4 regions of the Staphylococcus durrellii genome follow, and region 3 is predicted to be linked to each of the others. Evidence: riboswitches for the same ligand, from Rfam matches in the RefSeq annotation. Region 3 holds a riboswitch; each other region holds the start of a gene.
The links. A riboswitch is a leader RNA that binds a small molecule or an ion and turns the genes downstream of it on or off. The one in region 3 is predicted to bind thiamine pyrophosphate.
Positions count from the first base shown of each region.

Region 1 (6,337 bases), 920 kb from region 3:
ATGCGCATCAAAAATAGCTGCTTTGTCAGCACCTAAATTTGTTTCAGCATTATTTCTAATTTTAGTTAATTCAATTTTAGATGTATTGATAGCATTTTGAAATTTTTCTACTTCGGCTGTTGTATCAGCAGTTTTCTCATTTTCAAATGATAAGTCTGGCTCAACTAGTAAATAAGCCTTAGCTATTGCCACACCATCAGAAGCAGCAATCCCCTTAATATAATTAGTCATAATTATTCAGTTAATCCTTCTTTTGATAGTACATCTGTAATTGCTTCGATTGCTTCTGCTTCATCGCTACCATCTACATAAATTGTGATTTCAGCATCTTTACCGACACCTAAACTCATTACACCCATGATAGATTTTAAGTTAACCTTTTTGCTGTTATATTCTAATTGAATATCTGAATCAAATTTTGAAGCTGTTTGTACAAGCATTGTTGCTGGTCGTGCGTGAATGCCTGTTTCATCAATTATTACGTAAGATTTTTGTTCCATATGCGTAAATCTCCTTCATATAGTTAGAATTGTTAGTTTATTATAAAACTTAACATAGCTTTATACGCTTACATTACCAAAAAAATTAGATAAATTCAATTCGTTAAGCCCTAGATATGATAATAATCAACGATTATTTTGATATTTTTTGAAAGCGCTACGGTTTAAAATGTCTTTTATATTATTGAACGTATTACTTTTTCGCATTTTTCAATGTGCTCTTGTCCTATTTTTTTCATAAAATAGTAACTAATAGATGCAGATATAGCTTGTCCAACTATAGGAAACCACTTAGTTTGTTTAGCAGCCGTACGTTTTGCCACATCTCTAATAACTACCTTTAATATCGCACTTGACACTTTTCTACCAACAAATTGGCTACCTTGTATAGCTGCAGCAGTATAGATTCTCTCTTTCATATCATCGCCAAGATTATTGACTTGTTTATGGTCAACTCCATAAATTTTGTTAATATCTTCAATAATATCTCTCATAAGTTTAATATCTACGCCAAAATCTAATCCTGGAATTGGCACGACGCTCACGCTAGATGATAAGATTGCTTTTTTTCTAATTAGAGCTTCAGCACGTTCTCTTCTGTCGGCCAGCGCGTCATTAGTCGTTGGTAAATTATCTTTGGCATTAACCTCTTCAATATTTAATACTTTATTGCCAAATTTATTAGTTAATTTATTTGTAACTTTATTTTTAATTCCCATTTTAATCTACTCCTTCTTATTTGCACTCAATAATTTAAATACCCTTTTTTCATTTAATTATTTAATTTGCAAGAAGATAGCTTTTAAATATTTGGACGGTTTGTAATGAGGATGAGTTTTAAAATCTTTAGGTAGCCCCATAACTTCTATTATTTCATAATCTACATCTGCATTAGATAATGTATCTTTTATTACTTTTTTAAATGCTTTTAATGAGAACGTACTATTATTTGTACACAATAGTAAATTACCATCAGGACCTAAAATGTCTAATGCTCCTAAAATTAATTTGTCATAGTCTTTTGTGACAGAAAATGTTTTCTTTTTATTTCTTGCAAAACTTGGTGGGTCTATTACAATCGTGTCATAAAAATGGTCGTGACGACGGGCATAATTATAAAAATCAAAAGTATCCATTACATAGATATATTGAGATTTAGGGTCAATGCCATTCAATCCAAAGTTGTCTTCCGTAAGATTGCGTGAGCGATTAGCTAAATCGACGCTCGTGGTACTAATTGCTTTATCTGCTGCCGCTACTGAGAAAGCACCAGTGTAACTAAATAAGTTCAAAACGTCTCGTTCTTCCGAAAATTTGTCTCTTAACTTTTTACGTACTTCTTTTTGATCTAAGAATATGCCAGTCATTAAACCATCTTCCAAATTCACGTTATAAAATGTGTGATTTTCTTCAATTACAATTGGGAATTCTGGCGCCTTACCAGCGACATAACCACCAGTCAACGTTTCATCTTTGAAACGCATTTTTTCATATATAGAAGTATATTCAAACACAGCTTCTATTGCTTTCAATATCAAATATCTAAACTTGTATATGCCCTTGGAATACCATTGTATTAAAAGATGACCATCATAATTATCAACGGTTAAACCGCCAATGCCATCACCTTCACTATTAAATAACCTGAAGGCTGAAATACCTTCTAAATTATAAAAATACGCTCTTTCTTCATTAGCAATTTTGAATAATCTTTCAAAAAAAGCAGCATTTATTTCTTCCGTTTTATCGTAACTTAAAACCCAGCCTATTCCTTTATGTTGTCTACCTACATAACAGGTGGCGATATATTCTTCTCTATTTGTTACTAAATAAAATAAATCCCCTTCTTTTAAATGATCTTGTGCATATATATCATCTTCCTCGATTAATGGGTACTGATTATTATATTTAGTTTCTTTTCCTCTATTTAAAGTGGCTGTTTTCATAATTTGCCAACCTTTCTCTTTATATAATTTATAGCGCTATTTATTTTAACATGTTGATTATACTGTAGCACATTACAAAATATAATTCTTTTTGTCATGATAACGATACTTAAACACGAAAAAAATTTTTACTAAGCTTTATAAAACCACAAAAAAACACAACCTAATGGCCTCAATTTCAAAGCCATTAAGTTGCATTTCGTATATTTTATCAAGTTATTTTAATGTCTGAGTTTTATTACAAATGCGACGATAACCGCTATTAACATTATAAATAAGATTGGAGTAATAAAAATAGATAATAACAATCCATGGACCATAATATTTACAAATTCTGTTAATAATTTAAAGAACAAAATACTAATCATAAATAGTTGTAAGTAATAAAACTTATCTCGTAAGAAGTTAGTAAGTGTAGTTAAAATATATATAATAATTCCAAACATTAATAATAATAAAGTTATCCATTCTATCACGTATTGCGTTTGAGAGATTTCCCATTCACCTGATAAAAACAGACTATTTCTGTTATTAAATTCTATTAATGTGAAGAATAAGAGTATCGCCCCACATAGCAATTCAACATATGCAGTTTTTAACCATTTGGGTTTTTTCATCCAATTAGGAACATCATCCTCTTGGATATCTATAATTTCTTTCCATTTGTTAATAAATTTATCTTTCTTGTCGCGCATTTTTTGTAAATCTACGCTTCTACGTGTTTTACGTGTGAATTCAGTTGTTCTATCTTGTAAGTTTTTCCAATGTTCTTTCGTTTGATTAGACATAGAGTCTTTACTCATACGTGAAAGTTCTGGTTCTTCCTCACCTAACTCTTGTTTAGTTAATGGAAGAGATCTTCTTAAGAATAAGAAGTTCCATATAGCCATTTGACCTAATATCCACATTATTAAAAAGAATGTATTAATACTTAAAATATCTATTGGTAAAATTTGATCGCTGTCTATACGACTATATAGTACAATTTGCGTCAATAGATATACAATGCCATAACTAAAAATAATCCAAAGATAGTGGTACTTACGGTGATTAGGATTCAATTCATCTTTGTAGACGATATATCCTATATGAATTGCGAATGGCACTATAAATAAAACAGCAAAAAAGCTATAAATTTGAGTCATTAAAATAATTGTAATTAAGAAATATAAAATACCTACTACTAAAAAGAATATTGAAATATCATAATCATATTTAGTCGTACGATATAATGTAGAACCTAAACAAATTACTAATGCTCCAAATAAAATAATCAAAATTGCACTTATAATTGGGAAACTACCTATATAATTACTCGTAACTCTGATAATTTCACCAAAAAATGCATTAATAAAGTCCCAAACATTATGAATATGTAATTCTATCTTAGCCTTGCCATTAAGTTTATCAATTAGCGATAAATTAAGTAATATAATGACACTAATTAAGATTGATACTATACCAATTACATAGCTATATAATATTTCGGCGTGTTTTTTCAAAAACGACATACCATTCACCTCAAAGTTATTATATACGAACTTATGATTCTTGTCTTTATTAAAACCGATAAATAAGTCTATAGTATGATATACAACATACACACATTAAACTTTCCACAGTTAGCTTCAATTTAAACAAACTTCAATTACTTAAGAATACCTTATTTTTACGATTCCTTGCAATAGCATTATAATTTATTTGTTTTAAATCTTGTGGAGGAGGTAAATACATCTGTATAACAACTTTATATAGCGAAACCTTAAAATAAGGAGTGGTTACTTATGACTAATGAAGATTTACACAAAGACGTAGCTGAACAAGCAAAAAATGCCGAAAACGAACTGAAAAGTAAAAATGAAGATAGTACAGATAATCACGAAGAAACTATGAAAAATATCCAAGATTTATACGAATAGTTAGAAAATAAGTCGGTTTTCTATTTATAACCTTGACAAATAGTGTTTAAAAGCATACATTAAGGATGAATTAAAACTTAATATTCGCACTAGGGGTGTTTATAACTGAGATGAGGTAACCCTCAAACCCTTTGAACCTGATCTAGATGAGACTAGCGTAGGAAAGTGTACAATTATAATAATTAATTTATTAATTTTTTGTATGAATATGCCTATAATCACGCACAACTTCTAGGGAGGTTGTGCGTTTTTTTATGGAGGAATGTTATATGTCAAAAGGTTTAAAACTATCAGAAATTTTAGTCACAATTTTAATTGCTATCGTTTTTGCAATTATTTATAATATCTGGAATTTTGTCTACAAAGCATTTCAAGTTTCTGGACTACACATTGAAGAAATCACTTATGGTGCCTGGTTCATGGCAGCAATTGTAGCCTATCTAATTATACCTAAAGCAGGTATTGCCTTATTAGCTGAATTTGCTGCAGGTGCTGGAGAAACAATAATTATGGGCCGCTTCGATATCGCTACGATGATTTACGCTTTTGTACAAGGGTTAGCTTGTGAAATTATATTTGCGATTTTTAAATATAAATCTAGAAAAGCGATTGTCGCTATCTTAGCTGGTTTATTAACAGCTATTTCAACATTCCCGATTGACTTCGCCTATGGATATCTAGCTTCACTAACGAGTTGGAATTTAACACTATATATCTTCTTTAGATTGTTAGGTGGCATATTAGTCGCTGGTTTACTTTCATATTATATTGTTAAAGCACTCGATCAGACGGGTGTAACCAGATTATTTAGACCATCATCTAAAGAAGATTATGATAATTTATAAGGAGCGTTGCATGTGTTAGTAGCAAAAAACTTACGCCTCAAATACCCAAACGCTAATAAAAAAATTTTTTCTGGATTAGACCTAACTATTAAAGATAAAGAAAAAGTTCTATTACTAGGCCCTTCAGGTTCTGGGAAAAGCACTTTATTAAATGTGTTGAGTGGTATTGTACCTGATTTAATAGAACTACCATTGAAATATGACAAATTAGATAGAGACTTTAATAGTGGTGTTATTTTCCAAGACCCTGATACGCAATTTTGTATGCCTAAAGTTTATGAGGAATTGGCATTCATTTTAGAAAATAGACAAGTTCCTAGACAAGAAATGGATAATCAAATTACACAAGCATTAAGATCAGTAGGCTTGGCAGTAGACGAAGATCAATACGTTAACCAATTAAGTGGTGGTATGAAACAAAAATTAGCAATAGCTGAAACATTGTTGCAAAATTCTAATACTTTATTTCTAGATGAACCAACCGCAATGTTAGACGTAGAGGCAACGAAAGCATTATGGTCGAAAATCAAGTCATTGTGGTCTGATCAAACCGTATTAATAGTTGAACATAAAGTGGCTCACATCTGGGAATATATAGATAGAGTAATTCTTTTTGATTACGATGCTAAAATTATTGCCGATGAACGACCAGAAATTATTTTAGCGCGTTACGAACACTTACTAACTGAATACGGTGTTTGGCATCCAAATGCATGGGATTACGCACCTATTTCGATGAAAAAAAATAATCATACAGATAATTCGAAGTATCAATTGCGACTTCAAAATTGCATCGTTAAACGAGACAAAAAAGACTTAATTAACATTCAGGAGTTAACGATTAATCAAGGTGAATGGATTACTATTACTGGCGCCAATGGTAGCGGTAAGACGTCACTGTTAGAGTCATTAATGCAACTTATTAAATATGACGGACAAATGTATTTTAATAACAAGCTCATACGAAAAATAAAAGATATCGCGCATCATGCATTTTTAGTTTATCAAAATCCAGAATTACAATTTATCACTAACTCTGTATATGATGAAATATATGTTCAGTACACAAACTATAGCGATATTGAAGCACAACAAAAAACTGAAGCAATGCTACAAGAACTCAATTT
Region 1 covers NZ_JADIIO010000001.1:1,709,258-1,715,594, forward strand. The annotation lists gene ptsP (phosphoenolpyruvate--protein phosphotransferase) at 1-231, opposite strand, end outside; gene ISP02_RS08210 (phosphocarrier protein HPr) at 234-500, opposite strand; gene ISP02_RS08215 (DUF697 domain-containing protein) at 677-1,219, opposite strand; gene ISP02_RS08220 (class I SAM-dependent rRNA methyltransferase) at 1,277-2,446, opposite strand; gene auxA (lipoteichoic acid stability factor AuxA) at 2,668-3,957, opposite strand; gene graF (glycopeptide resistance-associated protein GraF) at 4,231-4,365, shown strand; TPP riboswitch at 4,447-4,546, shown strand; gene ISP02_RS08235 (ECF transporter S component) at 4,635-5,210, shown strand; gene ISP02_RS08240 (ABC transporter ATP-binding protein) at 5,223-6,337, shown strand, end outside.
Region 1: another riboswitch for thiamine pyrophosphate. It lies ahead of ISP02_RS08235 (ECF transporter S component); the one in region 3 lies ahead of tenA (thiaminase II).

Region 2 (6,337 bases), 540 kb from region 3:
GTATTTTAACACTGCCGAAATAGGATGGGCTTCATAATTAGCAAACATTTTAAACGGTACAACACCAGTCATTATTAATGAAACACAAACATATAAAATTGTACAAATAACTAAAGAAATTATTATCCCCTTAGGCATAGTCTTAGCAGGGTTGATCGTTTCTTCTGCGCTAGATGAAACAGCATCAAAACCTATAAATGCAAAAAATACTGTTGCTGCTGCAGCAAAGACACCTGAAAAACCATAAGGTAAAAATGGAGTTAAATTATTTGGTTTAACATAAAATATTGCAACAACAATAAACAATAATATTACAGCAACTTTTATTAAAACCATTATATTATTTACTTTTTTCGTCTCTCTAATACCTATAGAAATAAGTGTTGTAACTAACATGACAATAATAAAAGCAGGTAAATTGAATATCCCTTTCTCATTATTAGCTGTGTTGACTCCGAGAGGCGCAGTTAGTTGTTCAGGAATATGTATACCTAAACCTACCAATAGCGAATTGAAGTACCCGGACCAGCCAACTGAAACAGTACTAACACCTAACATATATTCTAGAGCCAAATCCCAACCAATGATAAAAGCGAAAATCTCTCCTAATGTTGTATAGGTATACGTATACGCTGAACCAGAAATTGGCACCATTGAAGCGAACTCTGCATAACATAAAGCAGTAAATAAACATGCTAAAGCTGCAATTATAAATGACAACATCAGACCCGGACCGGCTTTTAAAGCACCTGTCCCAGTTAAAACAAAGATCCCTGTCCCAATAATAGCTCCTATACCTAAGAAAACTAAATCAAATGTATTCATACTCTTTCTTAATTTGGAGTGTTTTTGAGAAATTACTGCAGTGATATCCTTTTTTCTTAATATATTCATAGTTGTTGTTCCTTTCTTGCTGTGAAATTAATCTATGTATGTGAATAAATATCTCAACATAATAAGCGGAATATTCCGAAAATTATAAATGTATTGAATCTATGATTTACTGCAAACTGCTTAATTTATTTTAAAATAACAAGCGTAGCAAATACTTTCTACTTATTATTAATTTCATTACGCAAATACTAAAACATCGCGCAAATACTAAAACATCGCGCAAATACTAAAACATCGCGCAAATACTAAAACATCGCGCAAATACTAAAACATCGAGATATCTAAATCATATTATTCAATTATATAGTTATTAAGAAACATTATTTTTACTAAATCAGAATAAATATTTACTTTTTTCATAAATTCATATTAAAACTAAGGACTTTATTTTATTGCTATAAATCTAGTTTGAAAAACTTGGTACAAGCTCAGTTTCTATTCAGTCATCTACTGTCAACATAAAAAGAGCCTGGAGATAATATGATATCCCAGACTTATTTTGAGAATCGGTATTTATGTCCCATCCTCTGCAAACTTAGATTAGCTATACTAATTTTATTCTTGGACCATCACTAAGTAAAATGCTTAGTTCAACGACAAATGATCACGAAACGTTGTAGTCATATAGTCGTGACGATATAGGTTACGTTTTTGCAGCTCAGGTACAATATATTCTACGAAATCTTCTAAGCTTCCTGGTAACGTAGGTGGCATTAAATTAAAGCCATCGGCTACACCATCATTAAACCAATGTTCCATCTCATCCACGATTTGTTCAGGCGTGCCTATTAATGTTAAATGACCGCCACCGGCACTAATATATCCTAATAATTCACGTACAGTCGGTTGCTTTTCTTCAATAATAGTTAAAATCGTTTCATAACGCCCTATCGGTCCTTCGAATTCATGTACAGAAGGTAACGATGGAACAGGTTCATCTAAAGGCCACGCCGAGCAATCTTGTTGGACGAAAAAGCTTAATTGTTTCAATGCTTTTTCTATTGGCATCTGTTTATCTAAATTGGCTTTTTTGGCTAATGCTTCTTCATAAGTACGTCCTACATAAGTAACCAAACCAGGAAACACCTTTATATAATCACGTCTATGAATCTTCTCTAATTGAGCATTTAACTTTTGTCGATAATTACGCGCTTGCTCTAAATTCCAAGATACTGAATAAACAGCATCGGCAAAATTAGCAGCTAATGCTATTCCTTGATTCGATGCACCTGCTTGCATCGCCACTGGTTTACCTTGTGGACTTTTAGGTGTGGTTAATGGTCCCTGTACTTGAAAATGCCTTCCTGAATAGTTAATGGGTTTAACCTGTTGCGCATCTATAAGCTCACCGGTAGCACGATTATACGTTAAAGCTTTATCATCCCATGATGTTAATAATTTATTCATAACTTGTGCAAATTCATCTGCTTTGCTGTATCGCTCTGAATGCTTTGGTAGTTTCTCCATACTATGATTCATTGCTTCTAAATCAGTCATAGAAGTCACTAAATTCCAACCAACACGGCCATTTGAAATATGGTCTAAGCTTAACAACTGCCTTGCTGCCGTATATGGATTAGCAAAACTACTCGAAATGGTTGCAACTAAACCTACATGCTTAGTTACTTGAGATATGGCAGTTAAATTTATTAGTGGATCATACCAAAATGATGGCATATCACTATTGTCCGTTACTTGTAGGGCTTGATTATCAGCAAAGAATACCGCATCAAAGTAACCTCGTTCTGCAAGTTGTGCTAATGATTGATAATAAGTAATATCACCAATACGCTCGGCTGAAGAATCTTCCGTCAACCATGCTCCCGAATGATGTCCACAGCCAATTAATAACACCCCAATATGAAGTTGACGTTTATCCATAAAATATACTCCTTTACTTCACTATTTTTAATTCATTGTTAACCCGCCATCGACAGTGTAATTTTGTCCGGTGATACCGCGTGCATTTTCCGAAGCTAAAAAGGCAACCATATTCGCAACATCTTGTGGTGTTGTCACCTGGCGTAACGGTGTCGTTTGAGCAATAATGTCGAATACTTCAGTAGTTGTAACGGCACTTGCGTCGGTTGTTTTTAATAATCCACCTGAAACTACATTGGCTGTAATACCGTATTGACCTAATTCAGCTGCAATATTACGTGTAAAACCAATCAATCCTGCTTTAGCAGTTGTATATTGGTGATAAGGAACAACAGGATTTTGATATAAATTTGTACCAATACTAATAATGCTGCCTTGCTTACGTTCTTTGAATTGTGGCACGACACTTTGAACTACATTAAAAGCAGCTTTTAACGTCCCATCTATTTGTTGTTGATAATCTTCCCATGATAATTCTGTAAAAGGTCGTTGTGCAGTTGGATCGAATTTAAAATCAACTAAAGCATTATTTACGACTACATCGATTTGTCCAAAGCGTTTATTTCCTTCTGCTATCAGCTTATCTACCGCTTCACGCTCAGTTACATCGCCTTGAATGGCAATCGCGTTATCATGACCCAACTCGTTGACTAACTGTTGAGCCACTTGTTTACTTTGGTAATAATTAATGATTACTTTATTACCTTGGTTTACTAAAGTTTTACTAATTGTTGCCCCTAAACCTCTACTACTTCCCGTAACCAAAATAACTTTCGACATAATATTTCACTCCTATAGTTAGATTTATAATTAAAAATTGCCACGTTAACGTGTCTATGTAGTGTCAAAACAATAAAAAACGCGACCTCCAATTATGGAAGCCGCGTCAAAAATACATCTTTATATATAATAAAGCATCAGTGCTTAAATTACAGTTTGACGAACACACTTCCCTACGCTAGTTCCAACTAGATCAGGTTCAAAGGGTTTGAGGAAGACCTCATCTCAGTGCAAAATGACACCCCTAGTGGTTATTTAATTATTACTTTAAATGTATGTCCTTCAGTAGTTTATGTCAAGTTAGCTAAATATACTACTATTCAAAAAATATAAAATTACAACTTACTTAGTTATTTATAATAATAAGAAAAGTAATCCCTTTATATTATAAGTTTTTATAATTATGAACTATTAAAACTTTTACATCAATTTTACACTATGGTATATTTTATGTAAGGGCTTACATATTCGAAAGGAGGCAGTCTTCCTATGAGAACTTGTGATGTTATGCAATGAAAATTATTACAGCTAAAGAATTAAAAAATTTAGTAAAAGCTCATGATACCATCGCCCTTTCAGCATTGTCAGTAAGTAATTTACCTGTAGAAATTTTAAAACATCTTATTGACTATCATGATGAAACACAACAACTAGACAATTTAACAATGATGGTTGCTAATGATATTAGTGACTACGCTGAAGAGGGTGTCGATTTAGACGCATTTATTAAACGACATATGGTAAAACGTTTAATATTAAGCATTATTGTAGCTTCACCCACAACAGTATCGGCAATACAAAACAACGAGGTGGAAGCATACTTTTTACCTCAAGGCGTTATGACTACAAATTATCGTAATCAAACGTTTGCAAGTCCTGGAACAATCACGACAATTGGTTTACATACAACCGTTGATCCAAGATATACGGGCGGCAAAGCAAATGAGCGAACGAGTGAGGACTTAGTACAATTAACGGAAGTAAATGGCAAGGAATACTTGCTTTACCAGCTCCCTGAAGTTGATGTAGCCCTGTTACGAGGAACTTACGCAGATCGTCAAGGTAATATTTATATGGATCACGAAGCACATCTTAGTGAAGCATATAGCGTTGCTGCCGCAGCACATAGAAATAACGGTAAAGTAATCGTCCAAGTTAAAGCCGTCGTTGAAGATGATAGTTTCAAACCGAACGACGTATTTATCCCTGGTGAATTTGTTGACTACGTTATGGTTAATGATAATCCCCATTACCATAAACAAGTCGTGCAAACTTACTATGATCCTGCACTATCTGGACACTATAAAGTACCAAATATGCCTGGACCATACATTAAAATGAGCACACGCAAAATTATCTTAAGGAGGTCATCACAATTTTTAACGCGAGGTGACGTCGTAAGCATCGGATTTGGTATAAATAACGAATTATCTAACTTGTTAGTCGAAGAAGGTGTACGAGATTTAGTTCATCTAAATATCGATACAGGCATCTTTGATGGTTATATCGGTAGCAATGACTATTTGGGCATGCATTATAATTTAAGCGCTCGAATGCGTCACGAAATGACATGGGACTTTATTTACAATGGTGGCCTAGACATTGCCTATTTAAGCTTTGCTGAAATTGACCAATACGGCAATGTAAACGTCTCTTCATATGGTGATAAATTAAATGGCTGCGGTGGCTTTATAGACATTAGCCAAACCGTCGATACCATTGTTTTTTCTGGCTCTTTAGTTGTCGGGGGTCAACTAGATTATGCACATAATCAATTAGTTATTAATGCAGACGGCAAACCTACCAAATTTGTAGATGAAGTACGCAATATGGATTTCAATGCCCAATATGCACTTTCTAAAGGGCAAACCGTATATTATGTGACTGAACGCGCAGTATTCCAACTTACAAATTCAGGTTTAAAATTAATCGAAAGAGCACCAGGGGTAGACATAGAGCGAGATATATTAGCTAATATGTCATTCAAACCAATTATTCCTAACGACATTGGTTTAATGGACGCTAGTATGTTTCAAGAACATTGGGGTAATTTACACAAATCGTTAGGGAGAAATAGTTAACCAATATAAGGGGGTATAAACTATGAATTACGATTGGATTAAGACGAGAGCTAATTTTGAAGAAGAGAAACCTGCAATTATCGATCCAGCTAAAGGTACCGAGTGGACATATCAACAATTAAATATTCGCGCAGAAAATTTAGCATCTTATTTGGGTGAGCAAGGAATTAAACGTGGGGATATTTTAGGTATATTTGCTCCAAATGACGTTGCAATTTTAGATATATTATTCGCATCTATAAAATTAGGTGCTGTATTTTTACCTATTAATTGGCGTTTAAACCCAGAAGAAATTTCTACCGTTGTGGATGATTCAGGCGTTAAAAAGATATTTTACGAAACAAAACATCTATCATCACTAACTAAAGTAGATGAATCTTTATTATATATGGATATAAACTCATCTGAATATAACAGTATTGTTGATCCTTCACATCACAATATATTCGAAAGTGTAGAATTACAAGGTGACGATTTAGCATCTTTATTATATACCAGTGGTACTACGGGCGTACCTAAAGGCGTAATGTTTTCACACGATTCATTTGTTAGTAACGGTATTATCTTAAATCATACACACCCTACTTATCCTACAGATTTGACAATCGTAGCTTTACCGCTGTTTCACGTGTTTGGTTTTAACGATTTAACGATACCAGCATTATTTAATGGCGGCACTTTAGTTTTACAACGTTATTTTA
Region 2 covers NZ_JADIIO010000001.1:248,467-254,803, reverse strand. The annotation lists gene ISP02_RS01075 (amino acid permease) at 1-894, opposite strand, end outside; gene ISP02_RS01070 (LLM class flavin-dependent oxidoreductase) at 1,480-2,775, opposite strand; gene ISP02_RS01065 (3-oxoacyl-ACP reductase) at 2,803-3,555, opposite strand; TPP riboswitch at 3,709-3,811, opposite strand; gene fadX (fatty acid degradation protein FadX) at 4,068-5,636, shown strand; gene fadD (long-chain-fatty-acid--CoA ligase FadD) at 5,659-6,337, shown strand, end outside.
Region 2: another riboswitch for thiamine pyrophosphate. It lies ahead of ISP02_RS01065 (3-oxoacyl-ACP reductase); the one in region 3 lies ahead of tenA (thiaminase II).

Region 3 (6,337 bases):
AACGTTGTGTTGGTATTAAACAAGTATCCGGAAACGAACCATTTTTCAATGGGCATTTTCCAGAATATGCTGTAATGCCTGGCGTACTTATTACTGAAGCTTTAGCACAAACAGGAGCTGTAGCGATGTTAAATAACGAAGATAATAAAGGTAAACTTGCTTTATTTGCAGGGATTGATAAATGTCGTTTTAAGCACCAAGTTGTACCTGGAGATACTTTAACTTTAGAAGTAGAGATTACTAAAATTAAAGGCCCTATCGGTAAAGGTAATGCTAAAGCAACCGTAGATGGACAAGTAGCATGTAGTTGTGAATTAACATTTGCATTGCAAGACGCAAAATAACAAAAAGAGCTTAACTTTTTATAAGTTAAGCTCTTTTTGTTTGAGAATAATAATAAATTATATTTAATTTTTAATTAATGCTTATCTGATTTTTCGTCTTTCAGACGAGGTTTAGATTGCATTAATCGATTAAATGAAGTTTTAAGTTCGTCGCCAGTTAGGCCTTCATCAACTAATTGTTCTAATAAACTTTCAGCATACACTTGTCTCAAAGTATAAATATGACATTCTAAAACTACTGAAATTGACCCATTTAATTTCGTGATATGTTTAATAGTCGCATCAAATAAAGCTGGATCATTTGATGGGCGTGTAATGACTACGCGAATATCTAACAAAGTTTCATTATCCATATAAGATTTCATTGTGTCGTAGTGATAATCTGGAATGACAAGCTCTAATAACCATCCAGTACCGCTATTTTCTTTATTAATAATTACGCCATCTTCCAATTCGTATTCAGTTACGCCACCGTTTTCTGAAACAATTTGGAATCTGACAGCTTTAAATGTTTTCATTGCCTCACATCCATTAAACAAATTTAACTTTTACAATAAATAAGATTATGTAGTTATTATAACGTAAATTCAATTTGATAAGCCAATTTTTATAAAATATAGTAGTCTATTTTTCTTTCGTTTACAAAAAACGGCATTTTGACGTTGAGCGTTAATGTAACTAAGATATAACTACAAGGAGGTGAAACATGATAAATAATATAGTTGTCGTAGGACGACTAACACAAGATCCACAATTTTATAGTAAAGAAACAATAGATTATGCAACACTTTGTCTCGCGGTAGATAGGCCATATAAACGTAAGCCTGAACAGCAAAATTGTGATTTTTTATATTGTAAGGCTTTTGGTAATCATGCTAAAAATATCCACCAATATTTATTAAAAGGAGCACTCGTAGGCATTACTGGACATATGCGATCTTCTAAATATGAAAAAGACGGCCAAATGCATTATGGAACAGAAATCATTATCGAAACAATTAAATTTATGTCTCCTAAAGAAAAGCATCATCAAAATCAAAACGTAGAACTATATGATAAAGAAACTGCTGATTTAATATTCTCCTTGAATTAATCTATTTAATTTAAATGATTTATCCTCAATTTCAAACACATTGTTAAACTAACCATCATTTTATTAACCATCATATTAAACTCATCAAATCCTATTATTAATTATACTTGGCAAAGGCTATTGCTTATTTAAAATTAAATATAGCAATAGCTTTAATTATCGTTGTTTAAGTTGGAACTGAGGCTAAACTATATACAGAAAAATCAGATTTATTACGTCAAAATTACAACTAAAATAAAGTACTGTATATTTTCAAAACTGTCATGAGCGAAAATTTGAACTTTTAAAGTTTTTGATTTCTCCTAAATTGTTGTAATAGCGTTGTAAAAAATGCTCCTTTTTTTTTATTTCACTGTAACCTACAGTATTTTTATGAATGTTAGAGTAGTATTTGCGAAATGATGATAAAACTAATTATCTTATTAGGAGGATTTTTTAATTATGAAAAAAACATTACTTACTTCAACTATAGCATTAGGATTAGGCGTAACAGGCTTAGCAACAGGACATCATGCAAATGCAGCTGAAACAACAGGAGCAAACCATGCTCATTTAGCACATTTAGCACAAAATAATCCATCTGAATTAAATGCAAAACCTGTTCAAGAAGGTTCTTATAATATAAACTTTGACCAAAATAATACTAATTATCAATTTTCTTCAAATGGTCAAAACTGGTCTTGGAGTTATAATAAAGATGCTGGTAATGCTCAACAAGCTCAACCACAACAAAGTGGAGAAGCTCAACAACAAGAGCAACCACAACAAGGTGGAGAAGCTCAACAACAAGAGCAACCACAACAAAGTGGACAAGCTCAACAACAAGAACAATCACAACAAAGCGCTCAAACTCAACAACAAGAACAACCTAAACAACAACAAGCACCTCAAAATGAGCAAACTCAACAGCCACAACAAGAATCTACTTCAAGCTCAAACGATTCAAGTTCAAGTGATGACAGCGGTTCTTCAGTAAATGTTAACAGTCACTTAAAACAAATCGCTCAACGTGAATCTGGTGGCGACATTCATGCAACAAATGCATCAACTGGTGCATCAGGTAAATATCAATTCTTACAAACTACATGGGACTCAGTAGCACCTTCTCAATATCAAGGTCAACCAGCTTCATCTGCACCTGAATCAGTACAAGATAAAGCTGCAATGAAATTATACAATACTGAAGGTGCTTCACAATGGGTAACTGCATAATTTACCTATAAATTAAAAAATATGATTTAATAATATTAAGCGTTGCCTAATTAAAGGTAGCGCTTTTTTCTTGATTTTTTGCAAATTTCAAGGCTATTTGTTATCTTTAGTAAGAAAACATTATAATAAAACTACTAGGGGAGCCATTGGCTGAGATGATGTAAATCAGACCCTTAGGACCTGATTTGGTTAATACCAACGTAGGAAAGTAGTCTACATGTGCTTAATTTTTAATTTCGCCTAGTTAGGACTACATTCTTACGAGGAATGTAGTTTTTTTTATTAGGAGGAACTTTAGCAATGACATTTTCACAAGAGTTAAGAACAGCAGCTAAACCCATTTTAGCAAATATATATAATGATAATTTCATTCAACACATGCTAGCTGGAGATTTATCAGCCGAAGCAGCAAGATTTTACTTAAGAGCTGACGCATCGTATCTTAAAGAATTTGCAAACATCTATGCATTACTTATACCTAAAGTAAATACTATGGAAGATGTAAAATTTTTAGTAGAACAAATACAATTTATTGTAGATGGTGAAGTTGAAGCCCACGAGATAATAGCTAATTATATTGGAGAAGATTATGAAGAAATAGTGCAAGAGAAAGTATGGCCACCAAGTGGTGATCATTACATTAAACATATGTATTATAATGCATTTGTTAAAGAAAATGCTGCACACACAATAGCAGCAATGGCACCTTGCCCTTATGTATATCAGTATATCGCACGCCAAGCTTTAAAAGATGAAAGTTTAAACAAAAATTGCATATTAGCAAAATGGTTTGAATTTTATAGTACAGAAATGGAAGAACTCGTAAATGTTTTTGATAAATTATTAGATAAATTAACAGAAAATGTATCACAACAAGAACGAGATAGTATTAAAGAAAGTTATTTACAAAGTACTGTTCATGAACAAAACTTTTTTAATATGGCATATATTCAAGAATCATGGGATTTTGGAGGTAAATAAATATGAAAAAACCTAAGATAGCGTTAACGATTGCAGGAACCGACCCAACGGGAGGCGCTGGTGTTATGGCAGACTTAAAATCATTTCATGCCTGTGGTGTATATGGCATGGCAGCTATAACGAGTATCGTGGCGCAAAATACAAAAGGCGTTCAACATATTCACAATTTGACTCCACAATGGTTGGAAGAACAGTTAGATAGTGTATATGATGACGAATTACCTCAAGCTTTAAAAACAGGTATGATTGCGTCTAAAGCGATGATGGAATTAATACAATCATATATATCCAAACACCCAGAAATTCCATATGTAATTGACCCAGTAATGCTTGCTAAAAGTGGTGATTCACTAATGGATGACGAAGGTAAAAACAATTTGAAATCTATTTTATTACCACTTGCTACTGTAGCTACGCCTAATATTCCTGAGGCAGAAGAAATTACAGGATTAACAATTAAAAATGAAACTGATGTATACAAAGCTGGACATATTTTTATAAATGAAATAGGTAGTAAAGGCGTTGTTATTAAAGGTGGTCATGCTAATGATGATGAACAAAATTCTACAGATTATTTATTTATAAAAGATGAAGTTTACAAATTTACAGAACCACGTTTTGATACGCCTCATACACATGGGACAGGTTGCACATTTTCAGCTGTTATTACTGCTGAATTAGCAAAAGGGAAAACAATATATGATGCAGTACAAAAAGCGAAGAAATTTATTTCTATGAGCATACAATATACACCTGAAATTGGTGAAGGACGGGGTCCAGTGAATCACTTTGCTTATATGAAAAAGGAGGGCTTAGATGATGAATAACTTGGATACTATTCGTCAACAAAATCCTTTAGTCGTATGTTATACGAACGATGTTGTGAAAAACTTTACTGCGAATGGGCTGTTAAGCTTAGGAGCTAGTCCGGCGATGAGCGAAGCACCAGAAGAAGCCGAAGATTTCTTTAAAGTTGCATCGGCATTGTTAATTAATATAGGTACACTTAACAAGGCACAAAGTCAAGATATGTTGAAAATAGCGCATATCGCTAATAAGTCAGAGGTACCCCTAGTCTTTGACCCGGTTGCAGTAGGCGCTTCTAATTTTAGAAAGTCATTTTGTCAACAGTTTTTGTCAAAAATTGATGTAGCCGTCATCAAAGGTAATGCATCAGAAATATTAGCATTAATAGATGAAGGAGCTACTATGAAAGGCACAGATAGTGACGATGATTTACATGTGTTAGATATTGCGCAACGTGCACAAAAAAAATATAATACGACCATAGTCATTACAGGCAAAGAAGATATTATTGCCCAAGAAAATAAAATAGTGAAGTTATCCAACGGCTCATCATTTTTAGCTAAGATTACTGGTGCTGGTTGTTTGTTAGGTGGCGTTATCGCTAGTTTTTTAAATAAACGTTTATCACCAGATATCTATAATGTGATAGAAGCAGTATCAATTTACAACATTGCAGCTGAACAAGCAGAAGATGAAGTAATAGCACAGGGGCCAGGAACATTTTTAACGCGCTTTATTGATAAATTATACAGTATTGATCATTCAGACTATATAAAGCTAAGTCAAATTGAAGAGGTGTAAACAATGTTTCAGCCAGGCGATTTAAGACTATATTTTATTTGTGGAACACAAGATTTAAGCGATAATCGTAATATCTTGGATGTTGTACAAGAAGCACTAGATGCAGGTATTACAATGTTTCAATTCAGAGAAAAAGGTGAAGGTGCATTAATTGGTTCTGACAAAGAGCAACTCGCTGTAAAGTTACAAAATTTATGTCGTTCTTATGATGTACCATTTATAGTAAATGATGACGTTTCATTGGCGTTGGCAATAGATGCAGATGGAATTCATGTTGGACAAGACGATGAAAATATAGATAAATTTATTCATCAATTTAAACATAAAATCATAGGATTAAGTGTTGGCAATTTAGATGAATATCATAATTCGGATTTATCACATGTTGATTATATAGGCGTGGGCCCGATGTTCCCAACATTTTCCAAAGAGGATGCTAATGAACCTGTAGGACCTGAAATGATTATTCAACTCAGAGAAAAAGAAAAATTAAAAGATTTTCCAATGGTTGGTATTGGTGGCATTTCATTACAAAATTATAAAGAAGTAATGAAAGCTAAAGCGAACGGGGTTTCAGTGATTTCAGCTATAGCTAAAAGCAACAATATAAAAAGTACAGTTCGACAATTTTTACAATATATTGATTAATAGTGAAAATATTATGTTTTTGATTTTCACTTATACTCTAATATGATAAAATGATTTTTGTGTGAATATATCATTAGAGGTGGAAAAATGAAGAAAAAAGCGCTATTACCTTTACTTTTGGGAGTAATGGTCTTTCTAGCAGGATGTGACTACTCTAAACCGAGCAACAGAAATGGTTTCTTCTTTAATACATTTGTTGAACCGATGGATAAATTGATACATTGGTTAGGGACGAATTTTAATAATGATTATGGTTTAGCAATTATTGTAATTGTTGTAGCTATTCGTTTAGTTTTATTACCATTCATGTTATCAAATTATAGAAATAGTCATATGATGCGTGAGAAAATGAAGGTGGCTAAGCCTGATATCGATGCAGTTCAAGAAAAGGTTAAACGTTCTCGTACTCAAGAAGAGAAAATGGCTGCCAACCAAGAAATGATGGAAGTTT
Region 3 covers NZ_JADIIO010000001.1:793,177-799,513, forward strand. The annotation lists gene fabZ (3-hydroxyacyl-ACP dehydratase FabZ) at 1-344, shown strand, start outside; gene ISP02_RS03715 (YwpF-like family protein) at 419-862, opposite strand; gene ISP02_RS03720 (single-stranded DNA-binding protein) at 1,051-1,437, shown strand; gene ISP02_RS03725 (transglycosylase family protein) at 1,879-2,649, shown strand; TPP riboswitch at 2,776-2,873, shown strand; gene tenA (thiaminase II) at 2,950-3,630, shown strand; gene thiD (bifunctional hydroxymethylpyrimidine kinase/phosphomethylpyrimidine kinase) at 3,633-4,457, shown strand; gene thiM (hydroxyethylthiazole kinase) at 4,450-5,238, shown strand; gene thiE (thiamine phosphate synthase) at 5,242-5,886, shown strand; gene yidC (membrane protein insertase YidC) at 5,974-6,337, shown strand, end outside.

Region 4 (6,337 bases), 450 kb from region 3:
CTGTACTTTTTCTTCGTTAGAAAATGTACTCATGTTATACCACTCCTTTGACAAACTATATAAAGTATACACCTCTCAAATTAATTTGATAAGCAAAGCGTTTTGATAATGAATTAAATTTGTTTTCATTTTTAATATTATTAGTTAACTTTATTAGGTGAAATTGCCTTTTTTCAAATACGGAGAGGTTGCATGTGATGAGTGAAGATAGCTGCTAAAAAGTTTATTAAATCAACTTTTTAGACATCCAGTAGTCTTAGCCAGTGGCTAATATTCATACGATAGAAAGTGGTAAAACAATGTATTTATTTAGTAAAAGAAAGGGACTTGCCAAAAGTAAGCCAATGATGTATTAATTGATTTAAGGTGTTGAGTTGGGAAAGGAAAAATTAATGTGGAAAAATTAGTATTAGGCATTGATGTTGGGACGAGCTCAATCAAGTCATTAGCAGTTAATGACAGAGGTAATATCATTGCTTCTGCGAGTTCGCCGTTAACGATTCAACATGCTTATCCTGGTTACAGTGAACAAAATCCCGATGAATGGGTATCAGTAACTATTGAAACAATGAACAACGTTATAAATGATTTGAAGCAAATCCATTCTAATTTTGAAATAAATGGTATATCATTTTCTGGACAAATGCACGGTTTAATTGTGTTAGACGATGAGTACAAAGTGATTAGACCTGCAATATTGTGGAATGATACACGTTCTACTGCCCAATGTGAAGAGATTAAATCACGACTAGGTGAAATTGTGTTGGGTAATCCAGTGTTAGAAGGGTTTACGTTAACAAAATTGATGTGGTTAAAGCAATACGAACCAGATCATTGGGCTAAAACAAAAGTATTTCTGTTGCCTAAAGACTACGTGCGCTTCAAATTAACGGATACAATCAATATGGAATTGTCCGATGCGTCGAGTACATTGTTATTAGACCCGTCGACAAATCAATGGTCAGAAGATGTTGGCCGACAATTTGGTATTACAAATATTTATCCACCACTGGTTACCTCAGATACGCATGTAGGGTATTTGAAACAGTCGATTGCTGAAAACCTAGGCATTAAAAACAGAGTTGCCGTATTTGCAGGTGGTGGTGATAATGCTTGCGGTGCTATTGGGGCAGGAGTCATTCAACCTAATCAATCGTTATGTAGCATTGGGACATCAGGTGTAATATTGTCCTGTGAAGCAAAGCAAGAGGCTGTATATGGTAATAATATTCATATGTTTAAACACGCTGTAAATAATTTATCTTATGCTATGGGTGTAACACTTTCAGCTGGTTATAGTCTGAATTGGTTTAAACGTCATTGTGCGCAAAACTACTCATTTGATGAAATTATGTCATGTGCCGAACAATCTAAAATAGGTGCCCGAGGATTGATTTTTGCACCTTATCTAACGGGTGAACGTACTCCACATGGAGATGCTAATATTCGCGGTAGCTTTATTGGATTAAGTGGTATGCATACATTTGGTGATATGGCTCGTGCTGTTGTCGAAGGAATTACTTACTCGTTATACGAGTCCATAGAATATTTGCGCTCTCAAGGTAAGCATATAAACGAAGTTGTTGCCATTGGTGGCGGTGCGAAAAGTGATTTTTGGTTACAATTGCAAGCAGATGTGTTTAATGCAAAAGTATATAAACTAAAACATGAAGAAGGACCATCTATGGGTGCAGCTATGATAGCTGCTACGGGTTTGGAATGGTATGATGATATCGCATCATGTGTTGAACAATTTATCCATAAAGATAAAATTTTTGAGCCAAATAAAGAATGTCATGTAGCTTATCAAAATTACTTTGAAATATACAAAGATGTTTATAATCAAACACAACCTATCACAAAAAAATTACTTGAGCTTACTAAGAAAAGTAAACTTAACTAATATGTAGTACTGGTTTGCAATTTCTAAAGACATAAGTTACATTAACATTACCGATCAATTGATTTTACAATAAATTAAAATTTAATATAAACCACTGGAAGTGCCTTTTTAGAAGGCTGAGATTGAGATTATTATTTCGAAATTCCCGGAACCTGATCCAGTTCATACTGGCGTAGGAAAGTGGCGTTACTTAGACGATTTTTATAATTGAGTATAAACGTTATTTTTCTAACCAGAAAAATAACGTTTTTTTATTATATATAGAGGTGAACACCAATGTTTATAGCAATTACACCGTATAAATTGTTAAATTTGCAAGATATTTTGCACTATCAATCTATTATGGGCTATTATGACCGCCTGATTATACGTACACCTATGACAACGTCTCAGCTCATTGATTGGATAACAAAAGCTATTGAACATGGTATTAGTAAAGACAAATTGACTGTGCATAGCAATGTAGACGTATTTATTGCTTGCGCTATGACATCTATTCATTTCAGTGAATATCATAGTGCCCTAAAAAATTTTAAAACTCAACATCCTCAAGCGATAGTTAGTATGTCTACACACAGTGAAGAAAGTGTAATTTATGCGCAACAACAGCGTTGTGATTATGTATTGTTTGGACATGTTTTTCCTACATCATCCAAACCTAATCAGGAACCAAGGTCGCAAAGCGAAATTACGCAAGTACTGAACAAAAAAATTAAAGTTATTGCTCTAGGTGGGGTGAATATTCGCACGTTACCACAATTGCCGACAGGTTTTGCAGGAATTGCTGGTATTTCATTATTTTATGACAGTGATAATCAAACTTTACGAAAAATTATAGAGGAGTGGTCAAATTATGTTTGATGTACTCATTATCGGTTCTGGCGTCATGGGCATGTCTGTCGCACGTAATTTAAAACATAATAAGTTGAAAATAGGCATCATTGATAGAGATGTCGACGGCATGCACGCTTCTTATAAGGCAGGTGGCATGTTAGGCGCACAAAATGAGTTTTCTAACGATAGTCCTACGTATCGTTTGGCTTTGGAATCCCAGCAATATTTCAAACAATTAAGTGAACAACTGCTATCGGAAGTTGGAAGTGATATCGAATATAAAGAAACAGGATTAATCAAGTTAGCATACGAACCCAAAGACAATAACAAAGTGATAGCACAATATAACTTTTTAGCAAACGTTAATCCGGATGTAAGACTTTTAGAACAAAAAGAAGCTCATCGTTTAACGAGTAATAATTTAAATATTGAAGACATCATGGCATTATATATTCCAAATGATCACCAAGTAAACGCGAATAAGTATACGAAAGCATTATATAAATCGTTAGAACAGAGCAACGTTGAACGTATACAACATACAGAAGTGCTAACTATTACAAAAGACAAAGAGATGTACAAAGTGATAACAAATAAAGGCGACTATTACGCTCCAAAAGTTGTAGTTGCAGGTGGGGCGTGGAGTCATAAATTATTGCAAACACAGTTAAAAGAGCGCCAATTAACAGGTGTTAAAGGTGAAGTCATATTGATGGAACAAGACAATTTAGATTTGCAGTCAACTATATTTATGACGAATGGTTGCTACTTAGTACCGAAAAATAAAAATAGAGTGCTTATTGGCGCTACAAGTTACTTTGATAACTATTCAGTGGGTGTATCACAAAGTGGTGTAGATTGGTTAATAGACAGTGCTACGCAGCATATACCTAAACTAAAATATGCACGTAAACTAAAACAGTGGTCAGGAGTTCGGCCGTATATTGCCAATGAAATTCCGATTATGGACGAAGTTGAAAAAGGATTATTTGTTATCACTGGCCATTATCGTAACGGCATTCTATTATCCCCAATTGTAGGTGAACTTATGAGTAAGTGGATTATTACAGATATGAAACCACAAATGCTAAATGATTTTACAGTAAAAGGATGTGTGTTAAATGGAAGTCATGATTAACGGTGACGCATTTAAATTTGGCGAACAATTAACATTATTAGATTTATTGCAACAATTAGAAATAGATGAACAACGTGTCATTGTTGAACATAATAGCAAGTTAATTAAGCGAGACGCATTTGCATCACAAGTAGTTTCAGCAAATGACAAATTAGAGTTATTAGAATTCGTTGGAGGCGGTTAATATGTTTAAAATTGGACAATTTGAAATAAATTCTAGATTATTGCTAGGTACTGGGAAATTTGAAAACGAAGCAATTCAAACAAAGGCAATTAATGCTGCAGAGACTTCTGTATTAACTTTTGCTGTGAGAAGAATGAATCTATACGACAAAAACTTGCCTAATCCATTAGCTAATATTAATTTGCAAGACTATATTACTTTTCCTAATACAGCTGGCGCAAAAACAGCCGAAGAAGCAATTAGAATTGCAGAAATAGCTAATCATGCTGGCGTTTGTGACATGATTAAAGTAGAAGTGATTGGTGATGACGAAACGTTATTACCTGACCCATTAGCCACGTATGAAGCGTGTAAAGCGTTATTAGAAAAAGGTTACACTGTATGCCCTTATGTTTCTAATGACGTCGTATTGGCAAAGCGTCTTGTAGAGTTAGGCGTTCATGCGATTATGCCTCTAGCATCACCTATTGGTACCGGTAGAGGTATAAATAATCCATTAAACTTACGCTATATTATCGAGAAAGTAGATGTACCTGTGATCGTTGATGCAGGTATTGGATCTCCTAAAGATGCATGTCATGCGATGGAACTGGGTGCAGATGGCATTTTATTAAATACTGCTATTTCAAGTGCACAAGATCCTGTTAAAATGGCCGAAGCTATGAAACTAGGCATTCAGGCAGGTAGATTAAGTTATGAAGCGGGAAGAATACCGGTCAAATATACTGCACAAGCATCAAGTCCAGTAGAAGGTATCGGATTCCTATGATAAATCGCTATAATCGTCAATCACGTTATCGACGTTTTGGCGAAGAAGGCCAACGCCGCTTACAGACAATGAATGTGATGATACTTGGGGCTGGTGCGCTTGGAAGTAACCTTGCAGAGATGTTAACACGAATGGGTGTACATGAAATTTCAATTATTGATATGGATATCGTAGAATTAAGCAATTTACACAGACAAGCATTGTATGATGAAGAAGATGCGCAACAAATGCTACCCAAAGTTGAAGCATTAAAAAGTAAATTAAATAAAATTAATGCAACAACAAAAATCAATACTTTGTATGAAGAACTGACCTCTACAAATATTGAAAAGATATTAAGTGACCATAATCCAGACATTGTGATGGACGGTATGGATCATTTCGAAATTAGGTATCTTATAAATGAAGCTTGTCATAAATTACAAATCCCTTGGATTTATGGTGCAGCTGTAGGTAGTAAAGGTACTGTTTACGCTATTGACTATAAAGGACCGTGCTTAAAATGTTTATTACAAGCGATACCAAATACTGGTGAAAGTTGTGCCATCAATGGTGTGTTACCACCAGTAATTAATCAAGTCGTTAGTATACAAGTGTCCGAATTAATGCGTTATGCGGCAGGTGAGGGATTTTCTAAAAAGTTAATTACTGTTGATACTTTTGAATTAAAACAACAGGCAATTAATATTGATGGATTAAAAAATAACGAATGTCATGTTTGTGAACAAGATGATTATGAATTGTTAAATAAGACGCAGCTCAGTCAAATCGAATCAATGTGTGGAAATGCATATTTATTTAGATTCAATAAACAGGCATTCAATTATGCAACATATTTCCCAGGTCATATTATTAAAGAAAACCCATTTGCTAAGTTAATTCAATATAAAGATGTGAATTGCACCCTCTTTCGAGACGGACGCATGAATGTTCATGGCATTGAAGATGAATCAACAGCAAGACAATTATATGAAGAATTTAATAAGCAATTAAAATAGATAAACATAAAAATGATAATTAAAACAAGAGTGATAAGCTTATTCATCAGCTTATCACTCTTGTTTTATATGAAATATAACTGGCAGAAAACGAAAATAAACGAAAATAAACAAAAATAAATTTGCATTATAAGAAAAAATGAAATAGAATAAAATAAATAAATGAAAGCGTTTTCTATTTTGGATATTTTGCTCACTTAATAGTTTATTTTGAAAACGTGAATAATAAAGGGGTGTTGTTACTTATGCACAATAAATTAGCCAAAATGGGTATGCCGCCAACATTGCTTTGGGGATACATTGGTGTGCTTATCTTTATGATGGGTGATGGATTAGAACTTGGTTGGATTAGTCCATATTTACAAAATCATGGGTTAACTGTTCAACAAACGGCAGCTTTAACTACCTGTTATGGCGTTACGATTGCAATTGGTTCTTGGTTGTCTGGAGTCTTGGTCGAGGTTATAGGACCTAGAAAAGTTATGTTGATTGGTACAGCATTATACATTAT
Region 4 covers NZ_JADIIO010000001.1:345,551-351,887, forward strand. The annotation lists gene ISP02_RS01440 (ArgE/DapE family deacylase) at 1-33, opposite strand, end outside; gene xylB (xylulokinase) at 395-1,903, shown strand; TPP riboswitch at 1,990-2,099, shown strand; gene ISP02_RS01450 (thiamine phosphate synthase) at 2,180-2,764, shown strand; gene thiO (glycine oxidase ThiO) at 2,757-3,875, shown strand; gene thiS (sulfur carrier protein ThiS) at 3,859-4,059, shown strand; gene ISP02_RS01465 (thiazole synthase) at 4,061-4,828, shown strand; gene ISP02_RS01470 (ThiF family adenylyltransferase) at 4,828-5,826, shown strand; gene ISP02_RS01475 (MFS transporter) at 6,072-6,337, shown strand, end outside.
Region 4: another riboswitch for thiamine pyrophosphate. It lies ahead of ISP02_RS01450 (thiamine phosphate synthase); the one in region 3 lies ahead of tenA (thiaminase II).